DNA from 2 places in the Alkalihalophilus lindianensis genome. Region 2 is predicted to be linked to the other one. Evidence: riboswitches for the same ligand, from Rfam matches in the RefSeq annotation. Region 2 holds a riboswitch; the other holds the start of a gene.
The links. Region 2 has a riboswitch for cyclic di-GMP ahead of RYX56_RS10980 (prepilin-type N-terminal cleavage/methylation domain-containing protein). Riboswitches for the same ligand answer to the same signal wherever they lie in the genome.
Positions count from the first base shown of each region.

Region 1: linked by a shared signal. The riboswitch ahead of RYX56_RS06290 (hypothetical protein) and the one ahead of RYX56_RS10980 (prepilin-type N-terminal cleavage/methylation domain-containing protein) in region 2 are both predicted to bind cyclic di-GMP.

Region 1 is NZ_JAWJBA010000001.1:1,125,247-1,134,539, forward strand. It holds gene RYX56_RS06255 (hypothetical protein) at 1,625-1,924, shown strand; gene RYX56_RS06260 (hypothetical protein) at 1,982-2,422, opposite strand; partial or broken gene RYX56_RS06265 (type I restriction enzyme endonuclease domain-containing protein) at 2,596-2,750, opposite strand; partial or broken gene RYX56_RS25755 (hypothetical protein) at 2,763-2,915, opposite strand; gene RYX56_RS06275 (hypothetical protein) at 2,926-3,954, opposite strand; gene RYX56_RS06280 (hypothetical protein) at 4,975-5,571, opposite strand; gene RYX56_RS06285 (hypothetical protein) at 5,894-6,070, opposite strand; gene RYX56_RS06290 (hypothetical protein) at 6,700-7,347, opposite strand; cyclic di-GMP riboswitch class I at 7,579-7,661, opposite strand; gene RYX56_RS06295 (hypothetical protein) at 7,931-8,227, shown strand; gene RYX56_RS06300 (tryptophan--tRNA ligase) at 8,874-9,293, opposite strand, start outside.
Region 2 is NZ_JAWJBA010000003.1:183,182-192,474, forward strand. It holds gene RYX56_RS10975 (type II secretion system F family protein) at 1-1,009, shown strand, start outside; cyclic di-GMP riboswitch class II at 1,098-1,181, shown strand; gene RYX56_RS10980 (prepilin-type N-terminal cleavage/methylation domain-containing protein) at 1,274-1,723, shown strand; gene RYX56_RS10985 (prepilin peptidase) at 1,802-2,563, shown strand; gene pilM (type IV pilus biogenesis protein PilM) at 2,611-3,591, shown strand; gene RYX56_RS10995 (PilN family protein) at 3,591-4,181, shown strand; gene RYX56_RS11000 (type II secretion system protein M) at 4,178-4,954, shown strand; gene RYX56_RS11005 (hypothetical protein) at 5,085-6,155, shown strand; gene RYX56_RS11010 (Maf family protein) at 6,307-6,882, shown strand; gene radC (RadC family protein) at 6,936-7,628, shown strand; gene RYX56_RS11020 (rod shape-determining protein) at 7,792-8,832, shown strand; gene mreC (rod shape-determining protein MreC) at 8,846-9,293, shown strand, end outside.

The DNA of each region.
Region 1 (9,293 bases), on a different contig from region 2:
TGTTAAATGTTCAATCAGTAAATTAAGTCTTCCTACCTATTCTTTGTATAGAACATTAGCATATCGCCCACACTTTTACCACTTGAAAATTTAAAGTAATCGCCGCTAGCAGGAGGTTATTAATTAGTAATTTAGAGCCCGTGTTCATTTTAAAAAGAAAAGCCCTCTCGCTCAAAAGCATTAAGTATTTAGTATTTAATAGGTTGAATTTTTAATTTAATTATCCAACCATTTTTGACTGACTCATTCAGTCCCTCTTTAAAATGGAAGGTACGAGAACACTTCAACCACTCATCTCTCTTGGTCGTCGTTTTCCAAAACAATCAAGCAATCGTGATATGCGAATCTTTTAACTTGGTTCATTGAAATAAAAGGAACTGGCAGGTTCAAGGTACACAAAAAACACGCCTCTCAAAACCTGAGAAGGCGCGTCTTTATTAACTTTCTTATGAATGACCCGTACTGGGTTCGAACCTGTGACCTCCACCCTGTCAAAATAAAGATTAATGAACAACGGTGATTAATTAAGTTAATATGGTTTAATGAGGCCTTTAATATCAAAGGATTTAAGAAGTTCAAATTAAATTACTGTAAATAAGTTATACCTAAAAAAATAATTCTGTGCACAGATTTGTGCACAAAGAGTAAGTGTGTGGTCGTTTAAGAAAAAAGTTATCAGTTCGTAATATTAAGTTAGCCAAATATTCTGGTTGACCTGATATTACGAACAGTTTTATGATAACGGGTGGTCGGGGGTCGATAAAGGTCATAAAGTGTTGTTATTGTAAGATTTTATGAAGATGATGTGTAAAATTTGTGTAAATTTATTCAGAGTTCAATTAAGGTAGAATGTTTGCCAACTTATTTTGTTCCAACACTCCACATGACCGGAATAAGTAATATTGACAATTTCAATTTAAAATGAGATATACAGTGTTCTCCGATAACTTCAGTGAAGATTGTCTTTTTTACTCCTTACATCATGCCGCCCATATAGGGGCTGAACTCACTCTACTAAACTTGAGGGGTTTTTTAGGTGATACAACACTATGTTTAAGATTTATTAAAAGGATGCTTTTAATTTTAAAGCATTCTTTTTTATTTTAATTTTAGTTGATTATAATGTTTGGTCAATTTGTGGTCATTTTGCTTTACGGCATAAATAAGAAGTAAAGGTTATTATTCGTACACGAACTTTAATTCATAGACGCTGACCTCCACCCTGTAGGTGGATAGGGTGATGGGAATATGACAGTTTCAGTAGGAAAACATTGATTTAATAGGCTCTAGATTTTGCTATGTAGGGCTATGTAGGATATATTCAGATGAAATTGGTGGCAGTATGATTATGTTTGCCGCCAATCTGCCAGCAGCTAAAATCCTTAAATCATAAGGATTTTAACGAACTCTATACACGCTAAATTACTGCTGACATATTTAGCTTTAAGGTAGCTGTAGTCTAAATGTGTTGAGTGCTGATTGTAGATAATAAATTCAAATAAAAAGATGTAGCTTTGTTCACCTTCAAACTCTAATCCCTTATGAAACTGGGGAATTATTCTATCTCAGTACCTATTTTTTTTCTTCTTGCTCTTCTTCAATAATTTTTTTAAAAATAATCGGAATGGCTTTTTCTTTGACAAATTGTTCTGTAGAAGAATTTGGCTTTATTTGCATCTCATTAACACAGATATATAACCAAGAATTTAATGAGAAAAATTCTTATAAAATCAACAACTTGCAATTTGACGGAACAAGCCAAGAATATATTGATAATAAGCTCGAGCAATTGGGATTAAGGCGCACATTCATAATAGATGGTGGCTCATGGTCAGATGATTTAGATTCTCAAGAAAATACTTCATTAACAAAGTTCGGTAAAGGCTTTATTGAATTTTTTAGAAGTAGAAAAATTTATGGTTAAAGCATCAATTGGAATTTTGAATTTAAAAACGTGAAAAAGCCCCATCTAGGTACTTTTTCAGTTCTTTTTCTTTCTCAAGATCGGATGATTAGCTTTTTTAACATTTCCACTTTTCATCTTTTTGTCCCACTTATCGACTTGTTCCATTAACACTTCTAACCCTTCCATTTGTTCACCGATCTTACTAACATCATATTCACCAGTAAATAAACTTCTCAAATCCTTGTCCTGGTTTTGCATCTTATATTTCTCTATTTCTTGTTGATGTAGTTTTTCTAATAGCTCTCTCTCATGATTTAATTTTAACTCTTGTTCTCTAAGTTTTGCGTCATATTCAATTTTGATCTTGTCCTTCTCATTCTCGTGTACATGTTTTTGATTTTCCAATTGTGTTTTAGCTTTTGATTTCTCGTTAATACGAGTGAATACAAAAGTAAGAATAGCAATAAAAGTCCCACCAATTAATTCAGGTATATAGTTAATAATCGCGTCCTGCATAACACGCCTCCCCCAGAAAATCAGATGATCTACTTCATGTAGAAAACAAACACAGCTATCTTATATCTATTTCCATAGAAGTTTAAAGTGCTAAGCAAGTACCCGCAAGTTACTTGCTTAGTATACTCAATACCACTTCTATGGTAATCGGAAAAGACAATACTACAGCTCTTTTAAACCTCCATGTTCCCGGCCATCAATTCAGCTTGCACTACTGTCTCTACAGCCATTTTTTGAAGATCAGGTGGATAACCGTATTTTTTAACAGGCGTCGCACAATAACCCTCATCTTTGCTCGCGCTGAATCTCTTAGGTTCCAGTCTATAGCGGACCGCTGCATCTGCGCCTGAAAACCATACTGCGAACGAGGAGCTTCATCTGCCATAACGACCACGTTGCGACGCTCTGTTAATGCACCCGTTTGGTCCATAACTTCCTCTGGAGCAAACTTTTGCATGGTAGTAAATATAATCCCACCTGATTCAACGGAAACGTACTTTAGTTTAGTCCCTCTGTTTTAAAAGAAGAGGAATATAAGCAGCAATAAACGCTGATAGTAAGGTCGTAATCAAAGTGTTCGTATTATCTTTTATCCAATTTGGTAATGTTAGAAACAGAGAAGTGTTAGCAGCCTCTATTTCATCAACAGTACCTGAAACCTTCACTTCCGACTTCTGGTTATTAATCTCCATTGCAACTGAAACATTCCCTTTTCCATTAAGACTAGCTTGCAACAATTCTAAAGTTCTAGGTTCAGCAGATTCAATAAAGTTCAAATTGGATTTTTCTTTTGGTATATTAAAAAAACTAAATTTAGACTCATATATAGAATTACCGGTCTCAACTTCTGTATTAAATATTACACTACTTGATAAGCTTTCAATAAAATGATTGTTCCCTTGGGTTAAAACCTTAAATTTCATAGTTTCTGATGGCGTTTTAAACGCCGTATATGTGTCTCTAGGTAAAAGAGAAATTGCATTGTTGACAATTACTTCAGAATCGTACTCCCATAACTCCTCAATATCATTTTGATAAAAAATTAGCAAGAACTCTTCAGGATTATACCCAGAAATTTCAAATTCAATATCAGCCAATTCATTGTTAAATTGAATTTGATAACCACTCTCTGAACTTTCAATCACATTAATGTATTTCAAATTTTGTTCAATTGTTATCACAACACTATCTTTGAATTTAATAGTGGAATCTCCTTTTAATAATAGTCTTAAATCCCCTTTGCTAATTGAGGTAAAATCGCCATTTCTCATTCTTACAATTGGTTCCATATTTGTAAGTTCAATCCAATCCGTATTTTGAAAGCTTAAACTGTCTGTCTTAAAAGATAATTTAATTCTATTTTTTTCAGATAAACTCTCAAACTTAGATACATTTACATCACCGTTATACACAATAAATGCACTTTTAGAACCAAAAAAACTTATACCTAGTAGTATTATAACTGTCATTAGTACTGCTAATGGTAGGAACATTTGTGTAATAACTATAAATTTTTTAAAGTTATTTTTCATCTTTTCACCTTCAACCTGTAAGACAAATTCGGTATATTGAAATTATCTTTTTTTAAAATACTTCAGAATAATATATTTAATTGATTTCATTATTATCCTTTGCTTATCTGATAAATAGAAAACTATATTATTTTAAAATAGCACAACTATATAACCTTAGGATTAATTTCTAACTCCAAAATTTATATTAATTCATATTAAAAAGACTCTTATTAGCTATCTTAATTTATAGATTTTATTATCATTTATATAAGTCTAGTTATTACCACTCTTTAAGTCTCGCTTCTGAAATTCTCTATCCAGGATAGATTTACCTACACCTGTTCTAGTTTCAATTTCATTAATAGTGTAATTATTCGACAACCAAAGTTCCACTGCTTGTTCAACTTGCCCTTCCTTTGCTAACTTCCAACCTGCTTACCGTTTCTCTGCTAACACTTCTCTTTCATTTCCTGCTAGTGCCGATAGAATGTCTGATATTACTCTCACCCTCGTTATTGGGTTAGAAAGGAAGCTATAGATTGTCATTCAAACAAAAACATTAATTACAATTTTCAATTCTAGTAATTATTGTTTTCCAAAGCAGGTGGTTAGAGTCTCAATTTCCCCAAAATAGCCGGATGGATGTCCCACCGGCTGATTTAAATGTACTATTTAAATTTTAAGAAAACAATGGTCTTTTGAAAAAATTACCATTAGCAATTTTATAATTAAACTTTGATATCATGACCGAAATTGAAAAATAATTGGTTAAATACCGACGATCTAACTCGTTTTCCAATGGGAAAGAGATGCGAAGCAGAGTCTCACCCGATTTTGAAGCCTTAGTTGGATTGGTTGATTTTACGACTCGAAGCGCAAAAGGGGAAATTTCCAGTTAAAAGAGAAGCCAACTACTATCCTTTGGTCTTTATTGTTTTGACCTTCGACTCCTTAAAGTTACCTGCATTTTATTTTCCCTTACGAAAAGTTACAGTGTTACCGAGTTATATACTATGTACAACTTTTAAAAGACTTGTTTTAACTACTTTCTTTCCCCTCGTTATTACTGATAATGATATCCATGCGCTTACTCCATGCCATTCCAATATTATGTGCATCTCTAAACTCATATCCATTAATATCTTTTCCGTTTCGATCATTTAAAAGTGTTACAGTATAAAAGGGATTATTCCAGTCATTCGTTGATACAACTAACTCAACTTTGTGGACTACCTTACGAGCATTTTTTTGCCCTGTTACACCACCAATGATTGCGCCAATCCCACCTGCTAATGCTCCACCTACAACAGCCCTACTTACTGCGCTAGTTACTGAGCTTTTATATTCCGTACTATCGTCGATCTGTAATTTCACGCCAGTGATTTGACTGTAGTAATAACCAATGTAACCCGTATTATTATTATAGAACCAAATAATCCCGTCTCCATGATCTTGTACTAAGTAAGTTCCATCCCAAAATCTATGATGTGTATAATCAATAATTTTATTCTTCTTCAAGAATCCATCAAAGCCACCCTCTTCTTTTTTCAAAAAGAATAATGAAGTTGGAATTACTAAAAGTGCGGTGATGATAAATAGAACTGCAAACAACCCTAGTCCAAATAGTATTAACAATTATAATTTCTCCCTTTTTTAAGACGATCCCCAACTGCCTTATTATTTAATACCCCTCACTATCATCGGCAGATAACTGCCAAGTCATTAGTACGATTTTTAATTACTTTCTACAGGATAACTAAGATGGCATCTTACCGTATACAGAACGGAAGCCCTACAGAGTGTTGGTGAAGCATGAGCCTTACAGTCTGTGATTATTGAGCTGTTTAATGTTGAAGTGATGGTGACAAAGAAAATGCACCCCGTTTGTTAAAGAAACTATGTGTTATTTTTGATGTTTCTATTAATCACTTAAAATGTGGGCAGTAGTTCTTTTAAATTACAAGCGTAGTTTATTCATCCCATTAAAGTACATATTTGTTTCAAAGATTATTCCTAAAATAAGAACAGGTATAAAAGCTATAAAAGTAAAGTCATAAACCAAAAACATTCCAGCACTAATTAAAATAGAAATATTTATTGCATGTGATTTAGCTTTTTCAACCTTCTCATTCATTACAATACCTCTTTCAGAACTATGTTCACGCGTACCATATTTGTTTTGATAGAATGATGATACTGAAACGCAGAATTATCTACTGTGCGAAAAGTGCAACACACTTAATTCTAAATCAAGACTTAAAACATTCGGTGTTTACTCAAACTAACAGAAATTAATGTATACTATTCTCAAAATTAGAATAAAAAAATTATATAACTGGGTTACTTTACTTAATACCCCATTTCCACCTGAACATTAGAGCTTATTTCATTCAAATACCTAATACCTTCTGGCTCTACATTAGTATTTGTTAGTTCAATTTCTTTTAAAGATGGGAAATTATCACTGTTTAGTAAGTACTCAACATCTTCTAGAGTTTCAAAATTCATGTTATAAAATACAATATATTCTATTTGCTTTAATTTACTCAGTTCTCTAACAAACACTTGGTTAACATAAGTAGATACCCGAATATTTTTCAATGATTCAATTTGCGATAATGGAGATAAGTCTAAAGTTACTGTGTGATCATAACTTAAGTCTGAGTAGTCTATTGTGAAAGATTTTAAATTAAAGGCATTCTCTATACCAGATAAGCTTTTAACCCCGTAATTTATTTTAATATTTTCTAATTGTAAAAGTTTTTATATGGTTATTTCCTTATTTTTTGAATCGATATGATTTAAGACATTATATTGTAAAGAAGAATCCGGGATTACTTCAACAACTGTCTCGACTGTTTTATTTTCCACGTTATTATTAGTTACATTTTCATCATAAGATTCAGTAAAATCTGCCCTCACTAAACTTAGATTATCTGATGTATTAGGAAAATATAGTTTAATCGCATTATCGTCTATGTACTCTATTTTTACGGAGGTCCTACCATACTCCCCTATTAAGTCAAGAAATTGAAGATTATATTCTTCTGATAACGTATAACTTGTAGTCATAACCGGTTCTCCCTCAATTTTGATACTAAGCTCATTCATGGAAAAGTTTATTTCAGCTTTATCATTTGATATTTCTCCATTACCCTCCCAATTTCCAATTAAATACTCAGTTGTTATCACCCGATTCTTTACAGCTTTTTGATATCCCTCTTCACCTGCATATTTATCTCGTTTGCTTTCTTTAACTGTATTCGAAAAGGCCATATTTGCATCTTTCACTACATTAAGACCATCATAAGTCACTATCTCATTATTATCCATGAGCTGCGAAATCAACGTTGACCAAATCGCAATTGTTATAAATGCCAAAGGCAGGACTAAAAAAATTACTTTCTTCATAGAAACCTCCAATATAAAATCCTTAAAATTAATAAACCAAAAGTTTTTCCTACGTTTTTTTTAATGGTTATTTTTTATTGCACCCCCATTTTTTCTTTGAAGAAATTCGTTACAGTGCCGATAATTCAATCTACTCCCATCAAAAATCTCACTTTCTTCACTCCTATTAAGGGTGAGAATTATAAAAAGCCTACCAGAAAAAAGGTAGACTACTAGCACAAATCTATCTTGTCCGGTAACTCGGCTACCTTAGCAATTGCTTTAGGTCCGTAGCTTTGCGTCCCTATCTTTCGAAAGGTTTGCCATCATCAGAAAACATATTAAAATATAGGTATCTTGTATTACTTTTTAATTATAAGGTATAGTTCAAATGTATCAATAGATTCGACAAAATAAGACAAATATCTGATTTATGGCAAGTTTTAATCCCGTTACTTAAGTACAGAGGAAAGAAATATGAAATTAATTTCTTCCACTTAATAATCAAATTTATCAATTTACTTGACTCTTATGCAAATTAAATTAATGTTTTAGAAGGGTTTTGTTAAAAAACATCTAATTAATAGAACTGGAGGTGATTCTGTTGGATAAATTTTATGACCAACACCTAAACGATGATGAATTAGAAGAATTTCTAGATGAAGTGGGAGAAACGATTGAAAGTTTAGAACGTATGAATGCTTTGAATTATTTATCTCCACTTCAAAAGTCAGCATACGAAGAAGTCAGCAAAGTAGAGATTGATAAGATTAATGGCTATGTAGAACCAAATGTCCCCACATTTGAAATCTGTGCTAAACGGCTGAAAGTGAGCGAATCAAAATTCAAGGATTTAATTTATGAAGCTCATGAAGAATTATGGAAGTTATTACGAAAATAATAATAAGGATTTTACTTCCCACCGAGATAAGCTTAAATCCCACAAAAACAAGTGTACATATTTATCTCACTAGTTAAAATTCTATACCTCACATTCACTGACAAGAATCTAATCATTATCTTCCTCATTCTTTAAAGATCTCCAAACTTATTAATCACAATTCTCTCTTTAGTAAACACGACTCCAGCCACCATCACCTTAACCACTTTCAATTAAAAATTTGCTAACTAGGTTCATCTTTCTAAAACCCAGTATTTCATGACTAGTGACTTCTGAAAGTAAAAACTCAAATCAATGAATTCGACTTTTTCGCTATTATAATTAAGTGGCTACATTATTTGATCAATCTCTAATTACTAGATCAAATAACGTAAGATCATTATTATGATTAAGTAAAAGAGACCTATTCGTTTTTTATTAAAAGTTAAGAAATAATTAAAATCTTCTATATTGTAGTTAGTATATAAATTGTCAAACATTGAAAAGGGTAATAGAAAAGAGGATAGGTGAGCAGTAATATATCTGCTATATCTATCCCTTTTTTTATTACCAATGACCTCATTTACCATAACAACAGAGTTTGGTGTTGTTGAAATAACGCTACCCGTTAGTTGAAGTGCAATCCTTCACAATATCTCTTTATTACTTATACATTAAAACCGATTTTACGCTTAATCTCTTTTAAGAATGGAGAACTAATAGTTCTTGCCTTTTCTGCTCCTTCTCTAAGGATTGCATCTATTTTATCTGGGGAGGACATTAGTTCATTATATTTTTCCCGTGGCTCTTCGATAAATCTATTCATCACGTTAAACAATTCCTTTTTCGCATCTCCCCACCCAATTCCTTGAAGGTATTGTTCTTTCATCTTTTCAACTTCAGTATCAGAAGCAAATTCTTTATATAGCATAAAGATTGGAGATATATCAGGGTCTTTTGGTGCTTCTGGTGGTAATGAATCCGTTATGATTTTGTTTATAAGCTTTTGTAATTTTTTAGGCTCTTCAAAAAGTGGGATTGTATTATTATAACTTTTACTCATTTTCCTACCATCTAATCCAGGTAA
Region 2 (9,293 bases):
TTATTTGAGACAATTCGCGACCTTATTGAAAGCGGGAATCTCCGTCGTCGATGCAACCGTCATTTTACGGGATCAGACAACGAGTAAAAAGCTAAAGTCTGCTTTATTTGAAGTAGAAGAAGAACTACGAGCAGGGAACCCATTTTCTTTTGCTGCTGAAAACCAAAAAAAAGTGTTCCCACCCCTTTTCGTCAATATGGCAAAAGCAGGAGAGCTTGGCGGGAATCTTGATGACATTCTAGAAAGGCTCGCAAGCTATTATGAGAAGCAGCATAAAACAAAGCAAAAAGTGATGTCAGCCATGTCATATCCACTCGTTGTTGGCTTTGTGGCCATCATCATCGTCATTTTCTTACTATCTTATGTGGTGCCGACATTTGCAGATATGTTTACTAGCTTTGATTCGGAGTTGCCTCTGATTACATTATTCGTCTTACAAGCGGGGGAGTTCTTTAGTCGAATATGGTGGATGCTTCCGTTCGTCGTTATCCTGTTTAGCGTCTTTCTACGAATGGTAAATGAACGAGCAGAGTTGCGTTACTATCGAGATCTCTTTATTTTACGAGTGCCGATTTTCGGGAAGCTCTTGCAAAAAGCTGCCCTAGCTAGAATGACGCGGACGTTAAGTTCTTTATTCGCTAGTTCTGTTCCGGTCTTGCAAGCCGTCTCGATTGTCGAACGTATTGTAGGAAATGAAGTGATTGCACGCGTCATTAAAGAGTCACGAAATTCCCTTGAACGGGGTGAATCAATTGCCGCACCGATGCATAAGCATTGGGTATTCCCTCCTTTAGTGACACAAATGATTGCCGTCGGGGAAAAAACAGGGTCGCTTGATACGATGCTTGATAAGGTGGCGGACTTTTATGAGTCAGAAGTTGAGGCTGGAACCGACCAAATAAAGTCATTAATTGAGCCGCTAATGATCGTGATACTTGCGTTCGTAGTCGGTATCATTGTCGCGGCAATTGCCATTCCGATGTTTGAAATTTTTGATGCGGTAGGTTAGTAAATTTTGCTAGACAAATGAAAGCTTTACCAGTAAACTTTCAGTAGAACCAATAGACTAGTTAATTAGGCATTACTTTTATGCGTAATCGAATATGGAAAGCTATGAACAACTATCTTTACATGGGCACTTGGGTAGTTTGGAGCAACTAGTGCAACCGGCCGATTTTGTAATGTACGCATGCAAGATTGGTTTTTTAGTAGTTTTAAAGTCACTCTTTGTCACGGAAAAAGGAAAGTTACATTCAAACGGAGGAACAAACAAATGAGAAAATGGTTTAAACACACGAAAAATGAAAAGGGTTTAACATTAGTTGAGCTACTAGCCGTTGTCGTCATCCTAGGAATTATCGCAGCAATCGCTGTACCGAGTATCGGCGGAATTATTGAAAACAGTAAGAAAGATGCTGCGATTTCCAATGCCCAGCAAGTGTTGAGTGCGGCGAGGTTGTATGCGGCAAGTGGTGGGGAAACTGCTACTCCAGTTTTAAATGGTTCAGGAATTTCTGAGTATCATGAGGACATTACAAATCCTTGGGGAAACGGTGCAGTGGATTATACAGTTAGCTTTGATGAAACAGTTCCCAAAATTAGCTTAAGTTTTGAAGACGGTAAATGTGATGTAGGATATGATAGTGATGGAAATGCCGAACCAATCAATGCAACAGATTTATCAAATGAAGGTCGTGGCGCTTGTTACGAGCCATCTAATTAATAACAAAATACTGCAAAGCCTATCCCACCCGATAGGCTTTTTCACTACATAAATACCACTACCCCCTAGGAGGCCGTTATGATTGATTGGTTGTTTATGATCTATTTATTTGTGTTCGGCTTGACTTTTGGGTCTTTTTTTAATGTGGTTGGCTTACGTGTGCCGGTGGGGGAATCAATTGTTGCACCCCGCTCGCATTGTACGACCTGTGATCGTGATTTAGCGACGAGAGAGTTAATTCCTGTTTTCTCTTTCCTCTTTCAAAAGGGGAAATGTCGGGGCTGCGGGACGAGGATTTCGCCTCTCTATCCGTTTATCGAGCTTATGACCGGGATTGCGTTTGTACTAGCTTATCTCGTTGTCGGCTGGTCATATGAACTGGTTGTTGCCTTCCTTCTTATCTCACTTCTTGCCATTATTTTTGTTAGCGATATACGCTATATGCTGATTCCAAATAAAATTTTGCTGTTCTTTGCCCCATTATATATTTTGCTTCGTTTAACGATTGCACCGCTTGCTCCTTGGTGGGATGCATTAATTGGTGCGGGAGTTGGCTTTGGCTTACTGCTGCTTATTGCAATAGTCAGTAAAGGTGGTATGGGTGGTGGAGATATTAAATTGTTTGCATTGCTAGGCTTAGTGCTTGGTTGGCAAAATGTCTTACTCGCCTTCTTTTTTTCCTGTTTCTATGGAACAATCATTGCTGGAGTTGGCATGTTGCTTGGCAAAGTGAAGCGAGGAAAGCCGATCCCGTTTGGGCCTTTTATCGTGCTTGGAACGATTACCGCTTATTTTTTTGGAAACTCTCTAGTAAAATGGTACATAGGTGTTTTCTTATAGTAAACTAGACATAACGGATGTCATTTTAATAGAAATGGTGAATGAAGATGAACCTATTTCAACAAGTAAAACAAAAGCGACATGCGCTGATCATCAAGGACCACGTCATTCGCTATATAAGTAGCAAGCAACCAGAGTTACATACGATTACGAATATACAGGAGCGTTATTTACCTCCTGGAGTCATCGTCAATGGTCAAATTGAAGATGAAGCTACATATCTAACAATCTTGTCAGAGTGTGTAGAAAATTGGAAATTAAAGCGGCAGTCGGTTCAATTTTGCTTGCCGAGTCAACATACGATTGTTCGTACTCATTTAATTGATGGAACGATCCCTGATGATGAGGTGAAAGGCCAGCTTTATTTGGATTTAGGAGAAAGCTTATTGCTGCCGTTCGATGATCCCATCTTTGATTATAAAGTCATTGGCTTAAAGAATGGTCAAAAAGAGGTCCTGCTTTTTGCCTCGAGAGAATCGATTTTACATCAGTACCTTGATGCATTTGCAGACGTCCACTTAAAACCGAATGCGGCTGAACTTTCAACATTGGCTGCCTATCGATTGTTTTATGAACTTGACCACACAGCGAGCGAGGCATACCTCATCCAAGTGCAAGTGGATACATTATTAACAACGATTACGATCTTCAAAGATCATCATCCGTTGTTCTTGAGTACGGTTGTACCCGACATGGACCGTGAAGGCTGGGTTCAAAAAGAACACGCTGAAGGTACGCAACTCATATGGTCGCAAAAGGAAGAACAACTCGATGAGCAGGTTCAAGAACTTTATCGTGAAATCGAAAAAGTGATTAACTTCTATCAATTTAATGTGTTAAAAGGGGAAGGGGAAATCTCGCAAATGTTACTTTGTGGAGATCATCCGCATCTTTTACAATTTCAACAGACGTTCCAACAACTATTCACATTAAAGGTCACCTCAATTGAACAACATACAAAACAAGATCCTCCGCCTCGCTACTATGATGCTGTAGGACTTGCCTTGAAAAAAGAGGTGTACGGATAATGCTTGTAGAAATAAATTTATTACCAGAGAAACCGCGGAAAAATTATACAAGCATTCTCTATGTTGGAGGGTTCGTTTTTTTGGTCTTCCTTGCTATTGCTAGTACGTTTCTCTATCAACGTCACATAAGCTCTGAAATAGAGGAGATCAAGCAAGAGGCTTATGACGTTCAAGTGGAAGCAGCCATTGTTACACAAGAGTTAACAGGCGTAGAGTTCTCAAATTTAGATCAAATCGAGCAAGCCGTTGTGCTGCTCGAATCCCATATTATACCTGCTTCCTTGGTTGTTGATTTTTTAGTCAGTCAGCTACCTGAACGTGGGTTTATCAGTCATTTTTCTTATACGCAACCAGAAGATGTCCAATTTGATATAAGCTTTGATCGACTAGAGGAAATCGCGCAATATTACGAAGCTCTTGACAGTAGTGAGCTTGTAGATGCTGTGAGATTATCGATCATTGATGCTCATGAGATGATGGATGACGAGGAGTATGAGATTGATTTTGATGAAGTGAAGTCACGTTATATAGCAAGCTTTGATTTACTATTAGACCGAGAGTACGCCCAGTCATTAGGTGAGAATCAATGAATGAGATGATGGTAAATAAAAAAGTATGGTTCATGGCCGGTGCTTTTCTTCTTGTCGGTTGTCTGATCTGGTTGTTTATGAGTATGGTCAAGCCGATGCAACTGGAAAGGCAAGAGGCCATAGAGCAGCTGGAGTATGAGCAATCTCAGTTAGCGGGAATTCAGCAGCAGGTTGAATCACAACCAATGGAAATCATTGAATCAAGTATGTTTGCACAACGCCAACTACCCGTTCGTCCCTTAGTAGACCAATTATTACTTACGTTTGCTCGTGCGGAGGGGATTGCAGATGTATACATTCTCTCAATTGATGTTCAGGCCGAAGTAGAAGATGGTTTTTCTACATTTTCACCCTCTAGCACGGTAGAAGTGGAGCAAGAGGAACAGCCGGATGAGGAAGTTGAGGACTTTATTGAAGTAGATCCTCAGGAAGAAGTTGAAACAGAGGCATCTGAGCCCGTTACCTCAAGTGCGGCGATTGAAGATGTGGAAGTCATTCGTTTTATGATTCGGATGAAAACAAATGAATATACAGGGTTAGCTCGTTTTGCAGAAGAACTAGATCGTAATGATCGAATGCTAAGCATCGATTCTATTTCGTATGTGGCACCAAAAGAGCGGGTGCTCGTTGAGGATGAACAGGAGTCGTTGGAATTTATGATGGTTGTGTCTGCATTTTATTTCCCGAGTGATGATGAACAACTTGAAGAGGAGCTTCCTCAAGTAGAGTATCCGAAGCCAGCAAACAAGAGCTCACCACTTTACAATCAGTAGACGAAGAATCTTTTATCTTCGTCTCTTTTTATACCATTTACTAGGATGTTTTTTTATTCTCTCGTTCTATCATTCCCCTTTAGTTAATAGACTAGAAGTAAGAACGTGTTGAGAGGAGAGAGGTGCTACGATGGATAGGGACAAGCGCACAATTTCGATCCGTTTAAACGGGGAGGAAAAGGTATTTAATGAATCAAAAGATGAGATTACAGCGGCACGTGATGAGCGAGCGGATGATGAAGTAATAGAGGGTGTCTCCATTCCACAACCTGATAATGTGATTGACTTCAATACAGTTCATACTGAGCGAGAAAAAAGGAAGATGCCATTTTGGGATGATGGCAATAGAGAGAGTGGGCCAAAACTTCCGGTCAATCGTAAAAAGAAATCAACGACATCCTTTTCGTTTTCAATGCCATCGCTACCTTCGTTTTCATCTTTTTCATTTATGCCAATTGCTATTATACTTTCGGCCATTATTGTCGGTGTAAGCTTTGGACTTGTTGTGTTAAATGTATTTACAGGTGGTGGGGAGTCGGCGGGAAATGCACCACAAGAAGCAACGACTGGTGCGATCCCAACCTTTCAATCAACGAGCTCAGCTATGCCATCGTTAGCAGTAGAAGTGATTCAAGGCGGGGCATTTTCAACTGTGGAAAAAGGGAAAGAGATGGCAGAGCAATTTCAAGCGAGTGGACTAGCTGCTGTTTTAACCGATACAACAGACCCGACTTACTTATTTGTAGGAGTAGGGGCTGAGCGGGCAGAGGCGAGCTCTCTAGCTGCGGTTGTAGAAGCGCAAGGTCAAGATACGTATTTAAAAACGTATCAAGTGAGCGGAGCTGAGGTGACGAATGCTAGTGAGGCTGCGATTGAGTGGTATTCTGATTCTTTTACGACTTTTTATGGAATGTTGAAACTAACAACAGACGGGCTAGCAAAAGGTGGGGGCGTTTCTGTTGAACAAGTTGAACATATAAAGCAGCAGCTTGGAGAACTTCAACAAAAGCGTGAATCGGCAATTGCTGAGGTTCCAGAGTCTGCTCAACCATCAACCCTCCTCATGGGTAGCGAGCTTGACGGGGCGAGTAAGCATATTGCCTCCTACGTTGATACACAGGACACAAAAGAACTGTGGAAAGCTCAACAGTCTTTGTTACGGGTACTAGTAGCTTATGAGCAAGTAGTGGCACTTTACTAATATGAAGTGGAAGTCTGCAAAGAAGGAAGCATCTTCTCTGCAGACTTTTTTATTTAAAATATTCTGAATATCATTTGTTTCACTAGTCATTATTTGGTATTCTTAATGTAACCTTGTACAATGAAGAAAAACATTGTTGAGGTGACCCTTCATGAAATCCTTTATTTTAGCCTCTGGTTCCCCCAGACGAAAAGAACTTCTCCAGCAAGCACGCTACACATTCTCTATTCAAACAAGTGATATAGACGAAATCGTCGAACCGCATTTAACCCCAAGTGAAGTCGTTTGCGAACTAGCGCGTCAAAAAGCTGAAGCAGTGGCAAAAACAAATCAAGATGCCGTTGTATTAGGTTCAGATACGATTGTTGTGTGTAATGATCAAATCTTAGGTAAACCAAAAGATCAAAACGAGGCAAGAGAGATGCTACAACGATTATCTGATCGCGACCATTCTGTTTTAACAGGTGTGGCGATTTCTGAAAAAGGTGAAACCATAACCTTTTTTGAGGAAACGGTTGTGCATTTTTATCCTCTTACTAGCGAAGAAATTGAACAATACTTACAAACAGGTGAGCCGTTTGATAAGGCAGGAAGCTATGGTATTCAAGGCTTTGGTGCGTACCTAGTTCAATCTATTTCTGGTGATTACAACAATGTCGTAGGACTCCCTTTAGCGAAGACGATGCGAGAACTACAAGCGTTTCATATTTACCCAACGATTCAATAAGAGATTGTACATTGACATCCCCCATATCCTCTACACTGAAAGGAGAATCCGAATTGACCCTACCCACCCTCTTAATTCGAGATATTCCAGCACAGGAAAGGCCTCGTGAACGATTGTTAAAAGAAGGGGCCAAAGCGTTAACAAACAAAGAAATCTTGGCGATTCTGCTAAGGAGTGGAACGAAAAAAGAGTCAGCTCTACAACTTGCAGGGAAGTTGTTAGTGGAATTTGATGGCCTTACTTTACTTAGAACAGCTACGATTGAAGAGTTGTGTAAGATTAATGGCATTGGAATAGCCAAAGCAGTTGAAATTCAGGCGGTCATGGAGATTGGCAGAAGAATGCATACGTTGCCAACGGAAGAGAAGTACGTGATTCGCTCTCCTGAAGACGTTTCGAATTATGTGATGGAGGATATGAGGTTTCTTACTCAAGAGCATTTTATCGCTCTTTACCTCAATACGAAGAATCATGTTCTCCATCGGCATACTTTGTTCATTGGTAGCTTGAATGCAAGTATTGTCCATCCTCGTGAAGTATTTAAAGAAGCTCTAAGACGATCGGCTGCTTCCGTTATTTGCTTGCATAATCACCCTTCTGGAGATCCAACGCCGAGTCGGGAGGATATCGAAGTCACAAAGCGTTTAAATGAAGCGGGGAAAGTGCTCGGAGTAGAGCTTTTAGATCATGTTATTATCGGTGATAGACAATTTATTAGCTTAAAGGAGCAAGGGCATATTATTTAGTGAATGATAGGGATATGGGTAGCTTTTTTGGTAGAAGGACTCATCTTTCATATGAAACAAAAGGTGGAAATTTTGTGGTGGGGAACTTAAGGCTATTTTTTTAGACAAATGTTCGATATAATAAAGGTTATGATTTCAGATAAGTCTGAAGGGAGATACATAGATGTTTGGTGGGTTTTCAAGAGATATAGGAATTGACTTAGGTACAGCGAATACGCTTGTATATGTGAAAGGAAAAGGAATTGTGGTGCGAGAGCCTTCGGTTGTTGCACTTCGTACAGATACAGGTTCAATTGAAGCAGTCGGTAATGATGCGAAAAATATGATCGGGCGTACGCCTGGGAATATTGTAGCTGTTCGACCGATGAAAGATGGGGTCATTGCTGATTTTGATACAACGGCAACAATGATTAAATACTTCATCCGTCAAACAGTTAAAAATCGTTCGATCTTCACGCGTAAACCATCTGTTATGGTATGTGTACCAACAGGGATTACAGCCGTTGAAAAGCGTGCAGTTGAAGATGCAACGAAGCAAGCAGGTGCTAAAGAGGCTTATACATTAGAAGAGCCTTTTGCAGCGGCCATTGGTGCAGAACTTCCAGTATGGGAGCCGACAGGTAGTATGGTCGTAGACATCGGTGGGGGTACAACTGAAGTTGCAATTATTTCCCTTGGTGGAATTGTTACAAGCCAATCGATTCGAGTGGCTGGTGATGAAATGGATGATGCGATCATTCATTACGTTAAAAAGACGTATAACTTAATGATCGGTGAGCGTACAGCAGAGACATTGAAAATGGAAATCGGTTCAGCAGGTTCTCCTGAAGGTGTCGATGATATGGACATTCGTGGACGTGACCTTGTATCAGGCCTTCCAAAGACCATTTCTGTTACAGCAGAAGAAATTTCTAAGGCATTAGCTGATACAGTAACAACGATTATTGAATCAGTGAAAAATACACTTGAGCAATCACCGCCAGAACTTGCGGCTGATATTATTGACCGCGGAATTGTGTTAACTGGTGGAGGGGCGTTGTTACGCAACCTAGATCGTGTGCTAAGTGATGAAACAAACATGCCTGTAATCGTAGCGGAAAATCCTCTAGATTGCGTGGCCATTGGGACGGGCAGAGCTCTTGAAAATTTACATTTATTCCGTTCAAAAGCTGGAATAACGTCACGTTCTGATAGAAAATCGTAAGTAGGTGTCTAGTATGCCATCCTTTTTCTCAAACAAAAAATTAATTATCCTTCTTGTCAGCATTATCATTTTGATGGCGTTGATTGGTTATTCGTTATCTGATCGTGAAAATACAACACGTCCAGAGCAATTTATGAGAGATACGGTTGGATGGGTGCAGACAATGTTCTCAAAACCCGCACATTCTGTGGCGGGTTTCTTTGAGAGCGTTTCTGATATTCGAAACGTGTATGAGGAAAATAAACTCTTAAAATCACGTCTTGAAGAATATGCCCAAATATCCGTAGAACGTAATCTCCTTCGTGATGAAAATGAAACACTGCGAGACATGATCGATTTAGAAGAAAGTTTAAGTGATTATTTAATGCGAACAGCTGTGGTCATTCATCGTAATCCAGATCGTTGGAGTGACTATATTGCAATCAATCGAGGATCACAACACGGGATTGAACCGAATATGG